3 regions of the Planotetraspora sp. GP83 genome follow, and region 3 is predicted to be linked to each of the others. Evidence: riboswitches for the same ligand, from Rfam matches in the RefSeq annotation. Region 3 holds a riboswitch; each other region holds the start of a gene.
The links. A riboswitch is a leader RNA that binds a small molecule or an ion and turns the genes downstream of it on or off. The one in region 3 is predicted to bind cyclic di-AMP.
Positions count from the first base shown of each region.

Region 1: linked by a shared signal. The riboswitch ahead of ABH927_RS01340 (CHAP domain-containing protein) and the one ahead of ABH927_RS31575 (NlpC/P60 family protein) in region 3 are both predicted to bind cyclic di-AMP.
Region 2: linked by a shared signal. The riboswitch ahead of ABH927_RS31810 (coiled-coil domain-containing protein) and the one ahead of ABH927_RS31575 (NlpC/P60 family protein) in region 3 are both predicted to bind cyclic di-AMP.

Region 1 is NZ_JBGCBZ010000001.1:269,721-274,510, reverse strand. Features, by position in the region: gene ABH927_RS01350 (serine hydrolase domain-containing protein) at 1-434, shown strand, start outside; gene ABH927_RS01345 (alginate lyase family protein) at 444-1,637, opposite strand; cyclic di-AMP (ydaO/yuaA leader) riboswitch at 2,373-2,507, shown strand; gene ABH927_RS01340 (CHAP domain-containing protein) at 2,582-3,199, shown strand; gene ABH927_RS01335 (SRPBCC domain-containing protein) at 3,175-3,705, opposite strand; gene ABH927_RS01330 (helix-turn-helix transcriptional regulator) at 3,707-4,780, opposite strand.
Region 2 is NZ_JBGCBZ010000034.1:6,966-11,755, forward strand. Features, by position in the region: gene ABH927_RS31790 (TIGR03086 family metal-binding protein) at 1-359, shown strand, start outside; gene ABH927_RS31795 (50S ribosomal protein bL37) at 411-488, opposite strand; gene ABH927_RS31800 (DeoR/GlpR family DNA-binding transcription regulator) at 647-1,453, shown strand; gene galT (galactose-1-phosphate uridylyltransferase) at 1,450-2,508, shown strand; cyclic di-AMP (ydaO/yuaA leader) riboswitch at 2,580-2,716, shown strand; gene ABH927_RS31810 (coiled-coil domain-containing protein) at 2,754-3,665, shown strand; gene ABH927_RS31815 (DinB family protein) at 3,818-4,327, shown strand; gene ABH927_RS31820 (RIP metalloprotease) at 4,376-4,790, opposite strand, start outside.
Region 3 is NZ_JBGCBZ010000033.1:29,630-34,419, reverse strand. Features, by position in the region: gene lysS (lysine--tRNA ligase) at 1-1,058, shown strand, start outside; gene ABH927_RS31580 (LuxR C-terminal-related transcriptional regulator) at 1,643-1,891, shown strand; gene ABH927_RS31575 (NlpC/P60 family protein) at 1,919-2,896, opposite strand; cyclic di-AMP (ydaO/yuaA leader) riboswitch at 3,037-3,219, opposite strand; gene ABH927_RS31570 (amino-acid N-acetyltransferase) at 3,616-4,179, shown strand; gene ABH927_RS31565 (RDD family protein) at 4,307-4,790, shown strand, end outside.

The DNA of each region.
Region 1 (4,790 bases), on a different contig from region 3:
ACGGCGTCGCCGTGCTGTGGCTGGCCAACGCGACGTCCGGGATCCGCGGCCGGCTCGACACCGACCTGCTCGACATCCTCGCCCAGCACGAGCCGCCGCTGCCCGCCGAGTGGGCGCCCTCCTCCGTCGACGAGGACCTGCTGGCGCTGACCGGGCCGTGGTACTGGGGGCCCACCGCGTACGTGCTGCGGGTCCTGCCGAGGCGGGGGCTGTCGCTCACCCCCGTCAACGGCCACGGCCGGGCCTCCCGCTTCGCCGCCCAGGCCGACGGCACCTGGCTCGGCCTCGACGGCTACTACGCCGGCGAGACCTTCCAGGTCGTCCGCTCCCCGGCGGGCGTGCACCTCGACGTCAACACGTTCGTCTTCACGCGGGAGCCGTACGGCACGGCGGCCGCCGTGCCGGGCGGCGTCGACTCGGAGGGATGGCGGTAGCCCCGCTCGTCAGCTGGGGTTGCCGGCGTGGGTGAGGGTCTCCCAGGCCAGGAAGTAGTTCGCCCCGGCGGGCCGGTGCTTCTGCACGACCTGCAGGGTGCGCGGCATGCTGTAGCCGAGCCGGCCCGCCAGGGCGTTGTAGCCCACCTCGAACACCGGGCCGATGCCCGTGTTCAGCTTCCCTCCGCACAGCCACGAGGGGACGGCCGCGCCCAGCTCGTACTGCGAGTGGAAGCCCATGGCCAGCCTGAGCCGCTCCTTGCCCTCGGCGTACAGGTCGAGGCCCTGGATGCGGGCCGTCTCGGCGACGTGGATGGCCGCCTCGATGCCCCAGCCGGTGTGGCCGAAGTCGCGGCAGGTCTCCTGCGCCAGACCGTCGACGAAGGTCGTCTGACCCTCCCAGTAGTCGATGATCTCCGCTGACGTGTCGTACTTGCTGCCCGGCGCCTGCTTGGGCAGCGGCCCGTCCGACTTGAGGTAGATGTAGGCGGGCAGGCGGCCCCGCCACGTGGCGACCGCCTTGTCGAAGGCCGTCTTGTCGTCGAGGAACACGGCGATGCCGATCGCCGCGTCCGTCATGATGAGCTCCCAGTTGCCGTTCTTGTTCCGCGCGGCCGTGCCGCCGACCACTGGCAGGTAGACCGTGCGCAGCTTCGTCGCGAACCTCGCGGCGTTGGGCCAGCTCGAATACGTGTGCTTGATCAGCTCCGCGGCCCGGGAGAACGACGCCCCCGCCCAGCCGGTCTGCAGCGGCGCGTTCGAGTTCGTGTGGCTGGTGATCACGGCCGACCACGCGTCCATGATCTCGATCGCCTTCTTGGCGTATGCCGCGTTCCTGGTCAGGTACCACAGCAGGGCGTCGGTGTAGGCGGCCAGGGCGTCGCCCCGCTCGTCGGAGCAGCCGTAGTTGGGGTTGGAGCTCGGCCCGCACTCGACGACGGCCCGCGGCTTGGCCTTGTAGGACAGCGAGGCCAGCGGGCTGGCCTTGACCTGCGCGAACGCCGTCTTCCACGGCTCGGCCGTCAGCTTGGTGCGGACGAAGTCGAGTTGCGCCCTGCTGACCAGCACGCCCGGATGCGTGAACGCGGCCGGCGCCCTGAGGGCGTGTGCTCTAGGGGCGTGCGCCCTGGGGGCGGCCTGGGTGCCGGAGGCCGACGCGATGCCGGGCAGCAGAGTGAGGCCGGTGAGGACGGTCAAGGCCACGGCGGTCAAGGATCCACGTACCGATCGGGGCACGAGAGACAACTCCTTTTGGGGGAACCGTAAATGTCCCAATCCAAGCGATCTCTCGAAATGCCCGTCAACGGGGTGAGGAAGGTTTCCTTACCTTTAACGCGGACCTCAGGGCGCCTTAAGGCAGAGCCTCGCCGGAGGGGTGGTGTTCGCCGCCCCTCCAGGGGGGTCGCGCTGGCCTCTGGGGCCCATGTGAGGCCGATCGGAGTTCGCTGTCAGCGAAACGAGGCCCCTGGCCCGACGCCCCGGACGCGTCCCGATCCGGACCTTCCGGCGCTCGCTCGCGGCCGGTGATGTCGCCGTACGGCTCCCACTCGGCGCGGTGACCTGCGAGATCGCGCTCCGGTGATCGGCGGTGGGACGTCACCGCCGCCGAGCCACGCTGAATCGCCGCTCCGCGCGGGGATTGGAGGCGGCGCGGCCGTGTCTCGGGGTCCACGACCTGAGGCGCTTCCGCACGGCCTGCCGGGGCCGCCGGGCCGGGCGTCACCGGCGGGCGACGCCGTACGGCCCGGGCCCGCGAAAGGGGCCTCCCCACCCTCGATCACCAGCAGGTACACCGAGGACGTGACAAGTAAAACCTGACTTGTCCTTACTTGACCGGTTTCGGTCGGTCTATTACCTTTTAGGCAACTCGGGCATACCTGTCCAAATCTCTGGTCAAGGGTGCCAAGCCTCAGACCGACGCGGTCATCCAGCCGGATGGCCGCCCGGCCGCCGAGTCCGCGTCCGCGCGGAGCCGGGGACCCACCTCTCCTGGGGTGAATCGGCACGTAGTGCCGTAGGGCGTCTTCCAGCCCGAACCCGTCAGCTAACCCGGTAGGCGGCATGGAAGCAAGGGAGTAGACCCCACCATGCGAGCCCTCAACACCTGTATTCGTGCTGCCCTTGTCAGCGGCGCACTCGCTTCGGCGGTGCTGGCAGGAACCACGGCGGCCCACGCGGACGTCGCCGACACACCGCAAGTCACCGAAGTCGGCTACTCGAACGTCACCCCCCTCGCCCAGGCCGCCGCCGGACTGCCCAAGGTCAGCCCGTCCCAGCTGTTGAGCCTCGCTCAGAGCCAGGTCGGCATCAGGGAGAACAGCCTCGGCGGGGGCACCAAGTTCCAGGCCTGGTACATGTCCACCCCGCGTGCCCGGCAGACCCTCGCCCGCGACGGCGGCACCCTCGCCGGCTACGCCAACGCCGCCTGGTGCGACATGTTCGTCTCCTGGGTCGGCGACAGGCTCGGCATCACGCCCGTCCTGGGCTCCGACTCCTACACCGTGCAGCACGCCCGGTGGTTCGCCGCCAACAACCGGTGGGGCACCGCTCCCACGCCCGGCGCCGTGGTCTTCTTCGGCTGGAGCGGCGGCAAGTCCTTCGACGACATCGACCATGTCGGCTTCGTCGTCCGCGACAACGGTGACGGCACCATCCAGACCGTCGAGGGCAACACCGGCAACGGCGCCGTCGAGGTCCGGACCCGGTCCGCCGGCTCCGTCGTCGGATACGGCTACCCGTACTACACCGCGACCGACAAGGCCTGACCTCGCCTCATCTCCGCGGTACGGCCGGCGCCTGACGCATGGCCCCGCGGTACGGCCGGACCGTGACACACGCCTCTGCCCTCCCACCGAACCGCGCCCGGACGAACGGTTCCGGGCGCGCTTCGTTGGCGGTACGTGTCCCAGCCGGTCTTTATGGCCTCGTACTCGGTCTCCCAGTCGTCGCCGAGGACGCCGCTCTGCACCATCCGCAGCACGGTGCCGCCGCCTTCGCGTCCCTCGAGGAGATACTCGAACGCCATGAAATTCCCGTCGTCGGGCTCGGCGCCGCGGTGCGCGAGTCGTTTCCCGGGTTCCCAGGCGGTCACGGTGTTCTCCTGGCTCTGGCCGCCCAGGGTCAGCCGTACGATGCCGCCCTCGCCGGGCTCGACCACATTGCGTCCCATGAACCAGGAGTCGACTCCCGGGCCGGTGGCGGTCGCCTCCCACACCTGCCCAGGGGTGGCCTCCAGCTCGACTTCCTTGCGCAGTTCGAACGCGCGGCCCATCTCAAAACTCCTTCGTTCCGGTGGTGGCTGCGGCCTCAGGGCCACCATCATGCCCCGTTGAGGGCGCCGGACTCGCCTTCTCCGGCGCAGCGGGGGTGGCCTTCTCCGGCGCGGCCGCCGGGGTCGCGCGGGCGTAGCGAGCCGCCAGCGCGCGGATGTGCTCCACGAGCTCCGGGGGTTCGGTCACCTCGAAGTCGAGGTCGAGCAGGCCGAGATGGACGGCGAGCGTGTGCACGCTGTCCGCGCCCGTGACCAGGACGCAGGTCTGCCCGCCCAGCGCCTCGACGACGCCGACCGCGGGGTTGACGCGCCCGGACACGACCTCGGCGGGCGCGTGCACGACGACCCGCGCGTGATGACGCCAGGCCGCCGCCGAGACCCCGCGCGCGACGTACGCGGCGGTGCCGCCCTCCGGTGGTTCGCGGGGCGGGAAGCGCGGGCCGGTGGGCGTGCGCGGCTCCACGCGGTCCACCCGGAAGGTTCGCCAGTCCTGACGGTCGACGTCCCAGGCCACGAGATACCACCGGCGGCCCCAGGAGACGAGACGGTGCGGCTCTACCGTGCGGAGGCCGGCCGACCCGTCGTGGCCCCGGTAGTCGAACCGCAGCCGCTCCGAGTCCCGGCAGGCGGCCGCGAGCGCGGTGAGCACGGCCGCGTCCACTTTCGGGCCCGGACGGTCCGCCGGCACGGGCTCGGTGTAGGTCTGCAACGCGTTGACCCGATGCCGCAGCCGGGACGGCAGGACCTGTTCGAGCTTGGCGAGCGCCCGCACGGATGTCTCCTCGATGCCGGCGACGGTCCCCCCGGCGGCGGTCCGCAGCCCGACCGCCACGGCCACCGCCTCCTCGTCGTCGAGCAGGAGCGGCGGCATCGCGGCGCCCGCGCCCAGGCGGTAGCCGCCGTCGGTTCCCCTCGTCGCGTGCACCGGATATCCGAGGTCGCGAAGCCGTTCGACGTCGCGGCGGACGGTCCGCTCGCTCACCTCCAGCCGCTCCGCGAGGGCCGCGCCCGGCCAGTCCCTCCTGGCCTGCAACAGCGACAGCAGACGCAGCAACCGCGCCGAGGTCTCCAACATGGCTTCAAGT
Region 2 (4,790 bases), on a different contig from region 3:
ACGTGCTGGGCGACGACCCCATCAAGGCGTTCGAGGCGTCGGCGCAGGGCGCCGTCCAGGCGGTGTACGCCGAGGGCGCGCTGGCGAGCGTGACGCATCTTTCGTTCGGCGACGTGCCGGGAGAGGACTTCATCAGTGAGCTGTTCGCGGACGCCTTGATCCACACGTGGGACCTGGCCCGGGCGATCGGCGGGCCGGAGCGGCTCGACCCCGAGCTGGTCGAGGCGTGCGCCGAGTGGTTCGCCGAGGCGCAGGAGGGCTACCGCCAGGCGGGAGTGATCGGGGACCACCGGGACGTGCCGGCCGACGCCGACGCGCAGACCCGGCTGCTCGCCGCCTGGGGCAGAAGGAACTGGTAGACAGGCCCACCGGAAGGCTAGCGCGCAGGCCTCCGCAGGCCCGCCGGAAGGCTAGCGCCCAGTGGGCCGCTTGCCGTGGTTCGCCTTCTTCTTCTTGCGTGCCTTGGACTTGCGTGCCCGCTTCCCCATCGCCGACCGCCTTTCCGCCGTCGTACGGCTCCGCTTTCCACTGTCCTCCAGGGCTAACGGGTTGCCTAGGCCTTCCGTGCATCTCCCGTCACCAAGATTCAACATTTCACCGTTGGCAAGGTGGCATAATTTGTTTGAATCTGTTGATAGGAGCGGTGATGCTGGCCCAGCAAAGGCAGCAGGCGATCTTGGAGCGGGTCCGCAGGACGGGCGGCGTGCGCGTCGCCGAGCTCGTGCGCGATCTCGGGGTCTCCGACATGACGATACGGCGGGATCTGGAGGTGCTGGCCGACCGGGGGCTGGTGGAGAAGGTCCACGGCGGGGCCACCGCCGCCGGCACGGGCTCCACGGAGGAGCCCGGCTTCGCCGCCAAGTCGATGCGGCAACAGCCCGAGAAGGAGGCCATCGCCCGGAGAGCCGCCGAGCTCGTACGGCCCGGCACCGCGGTGGCGCTCTCGGCCGGCACCACGACCTGGACCCTCGCCCACCACCTCGTGGACGTGCCGGAGCTGACCGTCATCACCAACTCGGTGCAGGTGGCCGACGTCTTCCACCGGGCGGCCAGGTCCGACCAGACCGTTGTGCTGATCGGCGGCGTCCGCACGCCGTCGGACGCGCTGGTCGGCCCGGTGGCCGTCGCCGCCGTCCGCTCCCTGAACGTCGACACGCTGATGCTGGGCGTCCACGGGATGAGCTCCAGGGCGGGCTTCACCACGCCGAACCTGCTCGAAGCGGAGACCAACCGCGAGCTCGTCGCCGCCGCGCAGCAGCTCGTCGTGCTGGCCGACCACACCAAGTGGGGCACGGTCGGCATCAGCACCATCGCCGACCTGGAGCAGGCCCACGTGCTGGTCAGCGACACCGGCCTCTCCGAGGAGGCCCGGGCGGAGCTGTCCGATCACGTGGGAACGCTCCTGCTCGCGGAACCGTCCACGCACGCCGAGCTGGAGGCAGCGGCACTGTGAAGCGCACGATCACTCATCTCGCCGATGGCCGGGAGCTGCTCTACTTCGATCGGAGGGACGACGCCGACCACAGCGCGATCGACACGCGTGACCTGCCTCCCCGGCCGCTGGCGTCCGAGCTGCGCTACGACCCGCTGATGGACGAGTGGGTGGCCGTCGCGAGGCACCGGCAGACCCGGACCCACCTCCCGTCGGCCGACGAGTGCCCGCTGTGCCCGGCCCACCCCGGCTCGGAGATCCCTTCCTTGTACGACGTCGCGGTGTTCGAGAACCGCTTCCCGTCGTTCAGCTTCAACATCGGGGAGTACGAGGAGGTCGGCGGTCTCAGCCAGGTGCGGCCGGGGATCGGGCGCTGCGAGGTCGTCTGCTTCACCCCGGTCCACGACGCCTCCTTCAGCTCGCTGAGCGACGACCAGGTCGAGCTCGTCATGGAGGCCTGGGCCGACCGCACGTCGGAGCTGTCGGCGCTGCCCGGTGTGGAGCAGGTCTTCTGCTTCGAGAACCGCGGGGCCGAGATCGGCATCACGCTCCCCCACCCTCACGGCCAGATCTACGCCTACCCCTATGTCACGCCCCGGACGCGGCAGATGCTCGAGGCCGCCGCCCGGCACCAGGGGGGCAACCTGTTCGCCGACGTCCTGGCCGCCGAGCGGAAGGGGCCGCGCGTGGTGGCCTCCAACGAGCACTGGACCGCGTTCGTCCCGGCCGCCGCCCGCTACCCGTTCGAGGTCCACCTCTACCCGCACCGGCGGGTTCCGGACATCCCCGGGCTGTCCGCCGAGGAGCGCTCCGCCTTCGGGCCGCTCTACACGGACGTGCTGCGCCGCCTGGACGGGCTGTTCGGGGTCGCCATGCCGTACGTCGCGGCCTGGCACCAGGCGCCGGTCTCCCACGGGCGCGACCTGGCCTATCTCCACCTTCAGCTCTTCAGCATCCGGCGGGCCGCGAACAAGCTGAAGTATCTGGCGGGTTCGGAGTCGGCGATGGGCGCCTTCGTCAACGACGTGCTCCCGGAGGAGGCGGCCCGGATGCTCCGGGAATCGGTAACGAGTTGATCTCTGATTGATTGCGACTTGGACTGGCTAGAGCCCATTCTTTACCACTACTATCCCTTGCACCGGCTGACACAGCCGGTGCGCCTAATCCCGGGCGCCTCGCCCGGGAGCCGGGGACCCATTAGATCCCGGGGTGAAGGCACGCGTGTGCCCGGGCTCCTCCAGCCCGAACCCGTCAGCTAACCCGGCCGGCAGATGGAGAGGAGTGGGCTCTGCCCCGCGCATTCCCCCTGGTCGCCGCTGCGGTGACGGCCGTCCTGCTCGTTCTCGGTACGGCTTCCGCCGGCAACGCCGCCCCCAAGCCCAGCGAGGGCCGGCTCAAGAAGCAGCTCGCGGCACTGGAGAAGCAGGTCAACGGTCTGATCGCCGACTACAACGCCACCCGGGTCGAGCTGGCGAAGGCCCGGCAAACGGAGAAGACCGCCCGCGATCGGCTCGCAACAGCCCAGGCCGACTACGCCACCGCGCAGCGGCAGGTGGCGCAGATCGCCGGGCTCCGCTACCAGACGAGCACCGCGTTCATGGCGCCGCCCGACCCGGCGGCGTCGGCGGTGGTGGACCAACTACAGGCGGAGCAGGCCGCGGCGGTGAGCCGGTTCGCCCAGGTCCGCACCGATCGCCAGCGGGCGGCCGACGCCGCCGCGGCGCTGACCACGCAGCTCAAGTCGCAGTCGGACAAGGTCGCCGGGCAGCGCGAGGACGCCGAGAAGCTCATCGGGCAGATCAAGGACAACCTCGCGCAGCTCATCCCGATCGCGCCGGACCGGCTGGCCAACGGCTCCTGGGCTCCCGAGTTGCCCGTCGGCGCCGACAACATCACGCCCCGCATGCGGCTCATGCGGGCGGAGGTCGAGAAGCACTTCGCGCTGAAGTACACGGTCGGCTGCTACCGCGGCGAGAGCAGCGGCGAGCACCCGCTGGGCCGCGCCTGCGACTTCATGATGAGCTCGGGCGGCATGATGCCGTCCGCGGACATGAAGGCACTGGGCGACACCATCGCCGCCTGGGCCATCAAGAACGGCCCCAAGCTCGGCGTGATGTACGTGATCTGGAAGCAGCGGATCTACAATCTCGGCAGCCCTGGCTGGCGGCCCATGTCCGACCGGGGCGGGATCACCGCCAACCACTACGACCACGTGCACATCTCCATGTACTGACCCCGATCTCCCAGAGCCGGCGGTCTCCGAAGCCATCCGTCCCACCCCACGATCACGCGGGTGTGCGCGCCCCGCCCCCGCGGCCCGCACACCCGCGTGATCACATGAGAAACAATGTGACATCGATCAGGTGTTCGGGCAGGATGCCGTGAATGACTGACACACGGATCGACCCGCCCCCGGTCGCGGACGAGCGGGAGATGCTCACCTCGTGGCTCGACTGGCACCGCGAGACACTCGCCGTCAAGTGCGCCGGCCTGACCGAGGAGCAGCTCCGCCTGCGCTCCGCGCCGCCCTCCACCCTGTCGCTGCTGGGCCTGGTCCGCCACATGGCCGACGTGGAGCGCAGCTGGTTCCGCAGGCGCTTGAACGGCGAGGACCTCGACTTCATCTACTTCAACGAGGACGACCCGGACGGCGAGTTCGACAACGTCGGCACAGCCTCCGCCGAGGAGGCGTTCGCGACGTGGCGGGCCGAGGTGGACGGCGCCCGGGCGGCCGCCGCCGCGTGCCCCGACCTCGACACGCTCGCCAAGCGGGAGCGCGAGGGCGTGCGCTACTCGCTCCGCTGGATCCTCGTCCACATGATCGAGGAGTACGCCCGGCACAACGGCCACGCGGACATCCTCCGCGAGCGCATCGACGGCGTCACCGGCGAATAGCCGTACGGCGACCGCCGCCAACCCGCCTCACCCGAGATCAGCCGGAGATCAGCCGGAGATGCGGACCGGGTTGACGAGGTCGGCGTAGATGAGCAGGCCGCCCATCACCAGCAGGAGCGCGGCCATCGCGTACGTGAGGGGCAGCGCCTTAGCGACGTCCACGTAGCCCGGCATGGGCCGCCGCCGCACGCGGGCGAAGACGCGCTTGAGGCCCTCCCAGAGGCCGCCCGCGATGTGGCCGCCGTCGAGCGGCAGCAGCGGGATGAGGTTGAACATGCCCACCGCGAGGTTCAGCCCGGCCAGCAGATTGATGAAGAAGATGATCTTGTTCTCCGGGGAGAGCTCCGACGCGGCGATCTCACCGCCGATCCGGCCCGCGCCGACGATGCCGATCGGGCCGTTGGGGTCGCGCTTCTCCCCGGAGAACGCGGCCTGCCAGACGCCCACCATCTTCTTCGGGATG
Region 3 (4,790 bases):
ACCGCGACCTGACCACGGTCACCTCGTACGACGACGAGACGACGGCCCTGGCCTATACCTGCGCGTGCGGCCACGCCGAGACGGTGATCCTGGCCGAGCACACCCACGGCAAGCTGGTGTGGAAGGTCGACTGGCCGATGCGCTGGTCCTTCGAGGGCGTGGTGTTCGAGCCGTCCGGGGTCGACCACAGCTCGCCCGGATCGTCCTTCGTCGTCGGCGGCCAGATCGTCAGGGAGATCTTCGGCGGCGCCCAGCCGATCGGGCCGATGTACGCGTTCGTCGGCATCAGCGGCATGGCCAAGATGAGCAGTTCCAAGGGCGGCGTGCCGACCCCGGCGGACGCTCTTTCGATCATGGAGCCCGCGCTCCTGCGCTGGCTCTACGCGCGGCGGCGCCCCAACCAGTCGTTCAAGGTCTCCTTCGACCAGGAGATCCAGCGGATGTACGACGAGTGGGACACGCTGTCCAAGAAGATCGCGGACGGCTCGGCGCTCCCGGCCGACCAGGCCGCCTACCGCCGTGCGACGTCCACCGCGTCGGTGACGCTCAGTGAGACACCGCGGCGCCTGCCGTACCGGACACTCGCCTCGGTGGCGGACATCACCACCGGCGACGAGGAGCAGACCCTGCGGATCCTCCGCGAGTTCGACCACGAGATCTCAGGGCTCGACGAGTTGCGGCCGCGGCTTGACAGGGCCCAGTACTGGGTGACCACCTACGTCCCCGCCGAGGAGCGCACGCAGGTCCGCGAGGAGCCCGACACCGAGCTTCTCGACACCCTGGGCAACGCCGAGCGCGAATCGCTGCGGCTGCTGTCGGACAACCTCGACGCGCACTGGTCGCTGGACGGCCTGACCACGCTCGTGTACGGCGTGCCGAAGATCCAGGCCGGGCTCGACCTGAGCGCCAAGGCGGCGACGCCCGAGCTGAAGGCCGCCCAGCGCACGTTCTTCGCCCTGCTCTACCGGCTGCTGGTGAGCCGCGAGACCGGGCCGCGGCTGCCCACGCTGCTGCTCGCCGTCGGCCGCGACCGGGTGCGCAAGCTGTTGGGGACATGATCCGTTGTACGCTGTGTGACCATGGACGAGCTGCCTGAGCAGATGCGGGTGCGCCGGGAGAAGCTGGTCAGGCCCACCGGCTGAGCAGAGCGCCCACCCATTGTTTGTGATCACGCCCTCTTTCTTTTGTTGTGATCATGCACGGTTTCTCCGACGGCTCGCTGAGCTGCCCATACGCCACTCGTGATCATGCATGGCTTCCCGGGAAGGGCCTCTGAGATGGCCGTACATCGACCGTGATCATGCAGGTGCGCCATCCTCGCACTGGGACGAGAACTGCTTGATCACGATGAGCGTTGGAGCAGGTCAATGGGTGCGCGCGGGAACCTTTGCCAGATCACGGCGGGGGTTGGCGCAGGCCAGATGGCATCTGCGGAAGGTCTGCATGATCACGGCGCTTTCCCCGCTTCCACGCTTTCCCGCTCTCCCTCTTTCCGTTCTCCCGCTCTTTCTGTCGCTCATTCTCTTCACTCAAAGAAAGGCGAGCGGCGTTCTAGACAAGGGCAAACCTTGACGACCTTGACGAGGGCGTTTACCTTCCCTGAAGGTGGGCCGACCAATCATCGTCATGGGGAGGACAGACGATGGGGTTTCCCGACCTCGTATCCCGGGGGGACAGCATCGCCGCGGACCTCGAACGTGCCGGTCTCACTGACGACGACATCCTGCTCCTGTCGGAGTTGGCCAAGGGCGTGACCGCCGACCGGGTGGGTCGCAGCCTCGACGTGAGCGGCCGCACGGTTCGGCGGCGGCTTCGCCACATCTGTGACCAGATCGGCGTGGCGACCGCCATCGAGGCGGTCGCGTGGGCGGCCCGCCGCCGCCTCATCTAACGCGCGCGGCCCGGCCGCCGTCTTCGCCTAGTCGGCGATCCGTACGGCTCCCGCGAAGGGACGGTTTCCGAGCTTCGCGATGCGGACCACGTCACCGGTGTGGGGGGCGTGGACCATGTAGCCGCCGCCGATGTACATGCCCACGTGGTGCAGGTCGGAGTAGAAGAACACGAGGTCACCCGGGCGCATGTCCTCCCGGCGGATGTGGGTGCCGGAGGTCCACTGGTCGCCGGTGTAGTGGGGGAGGCTGATCCCGACCGTCTGGTAGGCCGCCATGATCAGGCCCGAGCAGTCGAAGGAGCGAGGACCCTCGGCGCCCCAGACGTAGGGCTTCATCTGCTGGCTCAGCGCCCAGCGCGCCGCCTCGGCCGCCTTGCCCTCCCCGACGACGGGGAACGAGAGCCGGGTCGCCCGGCCGCCGCTGATGCTGCCGGCGACCCTGCTGTAGAGGTTGCTCTCGGCCTTCTTGACCAGCTTGCTGATCTTGGTGCGCCGCGCCTCGATGCCGGCGAGGAGCTTCTTCACCTCGGCCTGGCGGGCGGTGGCGCTCGCCTTGGCCCGCTCGGCGGCCTTCATGGCGTTGGCGACCTCGGCGACCTCCTGCCCCTGCTGCATCTCCAGCGCGTACGTCGCGGACGCCTGGTCGAGGTACGCCTCGGGGTCGGTGGAGCCGACCATCGCGAGCGGGGAGCCTAAGCCGCCGGTCATGTAGGAGTTCTGCGCGACGAGGCTGGCCTTCTGGCGGCGGAGGGCGAGCTCGGACTCGCTCTTGGTGAGGGTCTTCTTCGCGACCGCGGCCGACCGCTCGGCCGACTTGAGACGGACGCGCTCGCCGTTGTACTCCTCGGTGAGGGTCTCGATCTCGGTGTAGAGGCTTTCCACCTCAGCTGTGAGCTGCTTGAGGCTGGGCTTGGGATCGGCGGTGGCGGAGACCATGGGGGCGCCCACGGTGATCATGGTGAGCGCGACGCCCACGAAGACCAGCCTGCGGATGGGTCCGGACATGGACGTACCGGCCACGGGCCATCGGCCACGGGCGTGTTTCCCCGACGGCCGTCCTCCACGCATGCGCAACCAAGCTCCTCTCCTACGTCGTGCCGCACGAACTGGTCGCCGCGGGGGCCTTGACGGCCTCACGGCGTTCACACGGCACTCCTGGCCGCCTACCGGGTTAGCTGACGGGTTCGGGCCGGAGTAGCCCTACCTTTCGGATTCACCCCTTGTTGACCTGGGATCGACGTTCCCTTGACTCGATTCCGGATCCGCACAGTTGGGTCCCCGGCTCCTCTCCACACCTACGTGCTCAGAAGACTCGGCGGTCCGGCCTCCGCGAAGCACCCGCGACGACCGGCATCGTCGCTGGACACTAGTGCACGCGGAGTTCTTGCTCAACCAGAACTCCGGATCCCGTCTAGGTTTCACTACCGAACGATCACGGCCTGATCACGGTAGTTGTCACCATATACCGGCTTTTACCTGCGTTTAGACACCTTTGACACATTGCGGGCTTCGGTCAGCGCAGGTCCATGACACGGCAAAACCTGAAGGCGAGCTGAAGGTGAGGCGAGTGGGGGCGCGGTGCTCTCAAGGTCACCCCTGGTGACGGAGTGACCTCTGGGGCCGTGTTAGGGACTGGCCGTTAATGCCTTAAGCCGCTTTCCGGCCGCTCGCGCCGACCCTCGTGGCATCGATCCGCCGGCCGGGGCCGACTACGCTGGCGGTCCATGGAGCAGGTCGCGGAGCAGACGCCCATGGAGCCCGGCCCCCCGGCCGTGGTCGTCCGCCGGGCCACGACACCGGACGTCCGCGTGATCCGCCGCCTCGTCGACGCGTACTCCGGCGTGGGGCCCCGTCTGCTGGAGAAGAGCACCGTCACCCTGTACGAGGACGTCCAGGAGTTCTGGGTCGCCGAGGTGGGCGGCACGGTGGTCGGCTGCGGCGCGCTGCACGTGCTCTGGGAGGACCTGGCCGAGATTCGGACCGTCGCCGTCGACCCGTCGGCACGCGGAAGGGGCGTTGGCCACCGGATCGTCAGCGCGCTCATCACGACCGCGCGAGAGCTCGGGGTCCGCCGGGTCTTCTGCCTCACGTTCGAGGTGGAGTTCTTCGGCCGCCACGGTTTCGTCCCCATCCAGGGCACTCCGGTATCCCCGGAGGTCTACGCTGAGCTGCTCGCCTCCTATGACGAAGGCGTCGCCGAGTTCCTTGATCTCGAACACGTGAAGCCCAACACGCTGGGCAACACCCGGATGCTGCTCCACCTCTCTTCCCAGGTGGATCGCGCCTAGATCGTCGATCTTGACCCTGGTGCTGACTTGGTGGAAAGGTGACTGTTGATAGGCCTGTCGCTACTTTGGGCAATATCAGCATGCGTGCCTGACATGTGCCGCACGCGCACTCGAAAGAGGTGACACGGTGAGCACTGGACAGCCGCCGTACCCCCAGGACGACTCCGGTGGCTCCCCGCCGCCGCCGTCGGGCCACGGGCAGAACAGCCAGAACCCGGACGCGCCCGCCCAGGACTACGACCCCGACGTCACGGTCGTCAGCTACCGGCACCCGGGCCAGCAGACGGGCCCCCAGCAGGCACAGGGTTACGGCCAGCAGGGCGGTCAGCCGGGTTACGGCCAGCAGGGCGGTCAGCCGGGTTACGGCCAGCAGGGCGGTCAGCCGGGTTACGGCCAGCAGCCCGCCCAGCAGCCCTACGGCCAGTCGGGCGCGTACGGCCAGCCCGCCCAGGGCGGGTACGGCGGCCCCGACCAGCAGTACGGCCAGCAGTACGGCCAGCAGTACGGCCAGCAGTACGGCCAGCAGTACGGCCAGCAGGGATATGGCGAGCAGGCTCAGCAGCCCACTTATGGGCAGCCGCCCCAGCAGCCGGGCTACGGCCAGGAGCAGC